Regions from separate parts of the Terribacillus jepli genome, predicted to be linked through region 2. Evidence: predicted binding sites of a transcription regulator. Region 2 holds the regulator's gene; the other holds the start of a gene.

Region 1 (3,424 bases), on a different contig from region 2:
GTATTCATCATCAGTAATATTATTAGTGCGACTGCACCGAATTTTGCAGTTTTACTCGTCTCAAGGGTTACGTCCGCTTTTATCCATGGCCCGTTTTTTGCGTTGGCATTCGTCATGGCGAGTGAACTGGTGGAGCCGCGCAAACGGGTCCAGGCGATTGCAGCCGTCAATGGCGGGCTGACGATTGCCATCATGATTGGTGTGCCATTCGGAGCCTATCTTGGTTCGCTTATCGAGTGGCGACTCGTATTCTGGCTTATTGCATTTCTTGGGGTGATAGGTATGATTGGCTTGCTCATTTGTGCGCCTAATACGAAGCCGGAACAAACACCGCGCATCAAGCAGGAACTCAGTGTGTTCAAGCATAAGCAAGTACTGCTGACGATTGCCATTATCATTTTTGGCTATTCGGGTGTATTCACCGCTTATACGTATATTGAACCATTATTACGTTCCATCACCGGCTTTGGCGGTCTAGGGATTATGATCAGTCTATTCTTCTTTGGAATGGGCAGCGTCATAGGCAACTTCTCTACTCCAAAGTTAGCTGGGGGGAATGTGACCAGGACGCTTATCTATGTGTTTGCGGTACTGACAGTCATCCTATTGCTGTTTCCGCTGGCTACACCCTATGCCATCACGGCTGTTTTGGTTATCGGGCTATTTGGAGCAGGTGCATTTGGAACGACACCATTATTGCAGTCAAAAATCGTCATGGCAGCAAAGGAAGGACCGACAATTGCAGCAGCCGCAAGTGTTTCAGCTTTTAATCTGGCAAATGCCAGCGGTGCTTATATAGGCGGTATCGTGCTCGATGCAAATCTAGGTTACACATGGCTTTCCATTATAGGAGCCGGAATTTCCATAATTGGTATACTATTATCTGCTGTTTCCTACCGGGAGGAGAAAAAAGCAGCTGAAGTGGCCTGAACTTATTGCAAGTCCTGATGGCTTCCTGCATACTAGAAGAAATTTCTGGGAGGGAAGCAGGTCATGAATCCAATCGTAAGAGACTTCAAGACTACTATCGAAACAGAACGTCTTATCATCAGGCAGCCGCAAGTCGGTGATGGAAAAGCTGTGAATGATGCGATCAAAGCGTCCTTGCCGGAGTTGAAGCGCTGGCTGCCGTTTGCCCAGGAATTGCCGACGCCGGAGGATACGGAAGAAAATATCAGGGAGTCGGTTGCAAATTGGATCAATCGGACGAACTTGCGCATGCTCATCTTTCGTAAGGATACGGGAAGTTTCATTGCTTCCAGCGGCTTTCACGCAATCGATTGGGATATCCCTAAAGTCGAAATAGGCTACTGGATGGATACGCGCCATACGGGTCAGGGGTTTATGACCGAAGCGGTCGAGGCGCAAACGGAGTATGCTTTCACTGAGCTCGGTGTCCGTCGGGTCCAGATACTGTGTGATGAGGAAAACAGTGCAAGCCGGGCCGTTCCGGAACGGCTCGGCTACCAGCTGGAAGGGATACATTATTGCGACAGCCTGCACGCGGATGGAAAGACGGTGCGCAATACGGTGTATTACAGCAAAACCAAATAACGGTTGGTTATCCAGTCATTGAAGCCAAATTACATAAAACGTTCAAATTTTGTTCAATACTTGTTCTTATTCTCTCTTTTTGCTGGTGTTAGAATGAAAAATGAACTGTTTACTTACTAGGCAAGTCTGGTCTTTTTGGCTGCTTTGTATTACACTAGTTTCTGGATTGTTGTCAGACACTGCCTGTCAGGCAGTGTGATTGTGTGTTTCCATCTGAAATTTCTGCTACTCTTATGGTATTGCGGAAGGCTCATTGTGAAATACTTATCAAAACCCTATTAAAGCGAAGGGTCGTTTTCTTATGCAGAGGGAAAATGGCACATTCGTGAACTCAGGTAAAGAAAGGAAGGGAAGCAGGCGCATGCTTAAAAAATTGAAACCCTTAAGTCTTCTGTTGTTCCTTGCCCTGCCGCTAATGCTCGCCGGCTGTTCTACACCGGAAGTGCTCGATCCGAAAGGACCAGTGGCAAGTCAGCAAAGTGACCTTATTATTCTATCGATCATCTTCATGCTTACAATCGTTGCGGTTGTATTCGTACTGTTGACAATCATCCTTGTCAAGTACAGAGAAAGAAAGGATCACGATAAGTACAGCCCTGAATTACATGGCAGCATGCTGCTTGAGACGATCTGGACGATCATCCCGATCATCATCGTCGTTATCTTGGCTGTTCCAACTGTAAGAACCATTTATTCACTAGAGAAAGCGCCGGAGCCGAAAACGGCTGAAGCTGCGAGTGAAGATCCGCTGGTGATCCATGCAACATCCATCAACTGGAAGTGGGTATTCACCTATCCGGATGAAGATATTGAAACAGTGAACTATCTGCACATCCCGATTCACCGTCCGGTGGAATTCAAACTGACATCTGCCGATTCCATGGCTGCTCTATGGATTCCAAGCCTTGGAGGTCAGAAATACAACATGGCAGGCATGCAGACAACGCTTTATCTGCAAGCTGATGAAGCTGGTGTCTACGATGGCCGCAACGCAAACTTCACAGGCGAAGGCTTTAATGAACAGCGATTCAAAGTCTATGCTGAGGAAGAAGCCGATTACGACCAGTGGGTGGAAGAAGTACAGGACTCCGCTCCAGAACTGACACAATACAAGTATGACAACCTTCTGATTCCTGGTGTTTATGACGGAACAGCTGAATTCAATGGTACGCACTTGCAATGGATCGACCATTCCAAAGATGCGGAATACACATTGGAAGCATGGGATCGTTTAGGCTATGAGCCGAAGAACCCGCATGCGAAAGACAAATCCCAAAATATCTTGCCGGAAGATGAGATTCCATACTATCAGCAAGACAATACTGTAGACTACTCGGATGAAGACATGGACAATGATGAACATGCGCATGCGAGTCACGAGTAACAGAGAGAGGGGGAAGAATTTTGGACTTAAAATGGAATGAGTTTATCATCACTGGCGATCCGTTGATCCTAGGTGCACAAATAAGTATTTTGCTTGGATCGATCGCTGCAGTTGCTGCCCTTACTTATTTTAAAAAGTGGACGTGGCTATGGAAAGAATGGCTGACTTCTGTCGACCATAAAAAATTGGGTATCATGTACATCCTTAGTGCCCTATTGATGCTATTCCGCGGTGGAGTCGACGGTTTGATGATGCGTACACAGCTTGCAACACCAAACATGGAATTCCTTGATCCGCAGCATTATAACGAAGTATTCTCGACACACGGTGTCATCATGATCATCTTCATGGCGATGCCATTCCTGATCGGTTTGATCAACTACATCGTACCGTTGCAAATCGGTGCGCGTGACGTTGCCTTCCCGTTCTTGAACAACTTGAGCTTCTGGACATTCTTTGTCGGTATGGCTCTATTCAATATTTCCT
Region 2 (3,424 bases):
TCCGTTTGCTCCTGGTCGTAATAACCGATGCTGACGCCAGTACCCAGCTCTACTTGTCCAGAATTGGCTGGCAGCTTTCCGATGATCGTCTTAAGCAATGTTGTTTTTCCGGTTCCGTTTGGACCAGTAAGGGCGATGCGGTCCTGACGATTCATATGGAAGCTGACATGCTCAAAGACTGGGGTAGTGCTCGCAGGATATTGATAGGACAAGTCGCTCACTTTCAATACATCATTTCCACTGCGTCGATCGATATCGAATGAGAGTCTTGCAGACGATGCATCATGCAGCGGGCGGTCGATCCGTTCCATTTTTTCAAGCTGCTTGCGTCTGCTTTGTGCCCGTTTTGTCGTTGTGGCACGGGCAATATTCTTTTGGACGAATTCTTCCATCTTTTTGATTTCTGCTTGCTGCTTCTCGTATTGCTTCATCTCGCGTTCAAAATTGGCAGCTTTTTGTTCCAGATAACTGCTGTAATTTCCTTTGTAACGAACAGAGTGATTATGAGCTATTTCAATGACGGTATTGACTGTTTTGTCGAGAAAATAGCGGTCATGCGATACGACTACGACAGCCCCCTGGTAGCTGCTCAAGTAACCTTCCAGCCAGTCCAGTGTAGATATGTCCAGGTGGTTGGTCGGCTCATCCAGTATCAGTACGTCCGGTTTTTGCAGCAGCAGTTTCCCCAAGGCAAGCCGAGTCTTCTGCCCGCCGCTCAATGAACCGACAGGAGTGGATAAGTCTTTGTCCCCGAAATTAAGTCCGTTCAATACAGAATGGATATCTGCTTCATATTGATAGCCTCCATTCAAACGGAAAGCCTGCTGTTTTGTATCATAATTTGTTAAAAGCTGCTGGTAAGCCGATTCGTCAGAAATGAGATCGGGATCGCCCATTTTTGCTTCCAGACGGCGCAATTCATCTTCTTGCTGGATGAGATCGGCGAAGACGGTCTTCATTTCCTCCAAGATGCTCTTTTCCGACTCTAAGCCTGTGTGCTGTTCCAAATATCCTAGTGTGGCATCCTTCGACAGAAATACATTACCCTCGTCATAGCTCAATTCTCCTGCCAGGATCTTCAGCAAAGTCGATTTACCAGCACCGTTGCGTCCGACGATGGCCAAGCGATCCTGTGTTTGTACTTCCAGTTTTATATTTGATAAAATGACGTCTGCGCCAAATAGTTTTGTAATATTGTTCGCTTGCAATAAAATCATCTTGTTCACCTCATACTATCAGTGTATCCTATGTGACAAAATAGTAGCAAGCGCCGAATTCCCGCGCTTTTATGCTTTTATTCGGATGGACATCGTAAATGAATTTGTTAAAATGGAGATAAGGTACCCCACCCTCATTTTCTTTGTGAATCTGTACAAGACTTTCCTATTCATATCTGTTAGAATAAGGTGTTAACTATAATCGTACTTTGTGAAAGTATCATATCGTAACAATTCAAGGATGAAGCCGCAGCCAGCATCTGCAACTCCTTACAGATGCCGGAAGGGAACCTGTCTGCAACCCATTATTCCGTCTAGTCGGAGTAGAGCTGGCCATATTTGAGAAAAGGTAACAGAACCATACTGTTCTAGTCCGAGAGGCCTTTTTGACCAGCTGCATGGCTGCACGAAGTTCGCTTTTGGAAACTGCAGGCTTTAGGAGGATAAATGAGCATGTATATGGATCAAAATAAAATACCAAAAGCTACGGCAAAGCGGCTGCCCCTTTATTATCGATTCCTCAACAGCCTGCATCTGCAAGGCAAAACGAGAGTATCCTCGAAGGAACTCAGTGAATCGGTGAAAGTCGACTCAGCTACAATCCGTCGTGACTTTTCTTATTTCGGAGCACTTGGCAAAAAGGGCTATGGCTATAATGTAGAGTACTTGCTGAACTTCTTCCGGAAGACACTGGACCAAGACGAGATCACGAAAGTGGCACTTATCGGTGTCGGTAATCTTGGAACGGCATTCTTGCATTATAACTTCACGAAAAATAACAATACAAAAATCGAGATGGCATTCGATACCGACCCAGGGAAAGTGGATCATAATATTGGCGGCGTACCTGTCTATCATATCGATGATTTGGAGAAATATATCGGCAATGTAAGTGCGGCAATCCTGACGGTGCCAGCGCATGCTGCCCAAGCAATCACTGACCGCCTTGTCGAGTGCGGAATTGCTGGCATCCTGAATTTCACCCCAGCGCGTATTGCCGTGCCTAGCAATATTCGGGTGCACCATATCGATCTGGCAATCGAATTGCAGTCATTAGTTTATTTTCTGAAGCATTATTAATTCCAGCACCTCTTATCTAGAGGTGTTTTTTTCTTACATAAAGGAATGTAGTGAGTAAGTAAGAATGATGTTTTAAACATGGCTGAAATTCAGTCGGGAAGAGACACTAGGAAATAGAGGAGAAAGGGAAGTGGAGACATGGTGCAAGCAGCAATTTCGCTAAAGGAAGTTACATATGAAACGGATAAGGCACAAATCATCCAAGGTATAACCGGTATGTTCACAAAGGGGAAGATCACAGCAGTCATCGGTCCATCAGGTGCGGGAAAAACAACGCTTTTTCGGCTGTGTAATGGGTTACTGTCACCAACAGGCGGAAACATCCTGATCGATGGGAAGGAAATCATAACGTATGATCCGGTAAGCTTGCGCCGCCATGTCGGAATCGTCCTCCAGCAGGCAATCATGATGGAAGGTACTGTTCGGGATAATTTGCATTTGCCGCTTCAGCTAGCTGGCAAGGAGCTATCGGATGATAAAGCAGAACAGATTATACAGTTAGTAGGTTTGGAAACAAATATATTGAATCAAAACAGCAGAGATTTATCAGGCGGACAGAAGCAAAAAGTCTCCATTGCCAGAACATTGCTGAACCAACCCGAGATTCTGCTGCTGGATGAAATCACGTCATCTTTGGATCGGGTTTCCAAGCAGGATATTGAGAAGCTAATCAACCAAATCAATCGAAAGCATGGCACAACGATCATTTGGATAACACATAATTTGGAGCAGGCAAAGTCGGTTGCTGATGAGGTTTGGGTCATGATGAACGGTGGAATTGCGGAAGCGGGTCCAATTGCATTACTTGATTCTACGTCGAATGCTGCTGTCAGACGTTTTGTTATGGAGGAAGAAGTATGAGCTTAATCGCTTTGCTGCTCACTTTGATATTTGTCCTTATTCCGCTTATCCTATCCAAGACGCTGCGACTTGGTCTGGAAAAAGACACACTAATTGCCACCATTCGTTCCATCATCCAGCTGTTTGCAGTCGGATATGTATTGCAGTTCATCTTCGACGCAGCAAATATCATTTATATCATCTTGATGGTGGCGCTGATGATTGGGGCAGCAACGCAAAATGCCAGAAAGAAAGGGGCATCCATCAAAGGCATCACATGGAAGCTT

Evidence for each region. The regulator Rex, encoded in region 2, represses fermentation and respiration genes when NADH is low (regulators of the CRP and FNR family bind a similar motif). The targets are predictions, from matches to a motif close to TTGTGAAATATTTCACAA.
Region 1: qoxA (cytochrome aa3 quinol oxidase subunit II) is a predicted target of Rex. The motif match lies at 1,808-1,825, and genes of this name have one in related genera.

Annotation. Positions count from the first base shown of each region.
Region 1 covers NZ_JBFEGH010000002.1:108,387-111,810, reverse strand. The annotation lists gene AB1K91_RS02955 (MFS transporter) at 1-930, shown strand, start outside; gene AB1K91_RS02950 (GNAT family N-acetyltransferase) at 994-1,554, shown strand; gene qoxA (cytochrome aa3 quinol oxidase subunit II) at 1,916-2,938, shown strand; gene qoxB (cytochrome aa3 quinol oxidase subunit I) at 2,959-3,424, shown strand, end outside.
Region 2 covers NZ_JBFEGH010000025.1:42,733-46,156, reverse strand. The annotation lists gene abc-f (ribosomal protection-like ABC-F family protein) at 1-1,217, opposite strand, end outside; gene AB1K91_RS19520 (redox-sensing transcriptional repressor Rex) at 1,671-2,297, shown strand; gene AB1K91_RS19515 (ABC transporter ATP-binding protein) at 2,436-3,158, shown strand; gene AB1K91_RS19510 (ABC transporter permease) at 3,155-3,424, shown strand, end outside.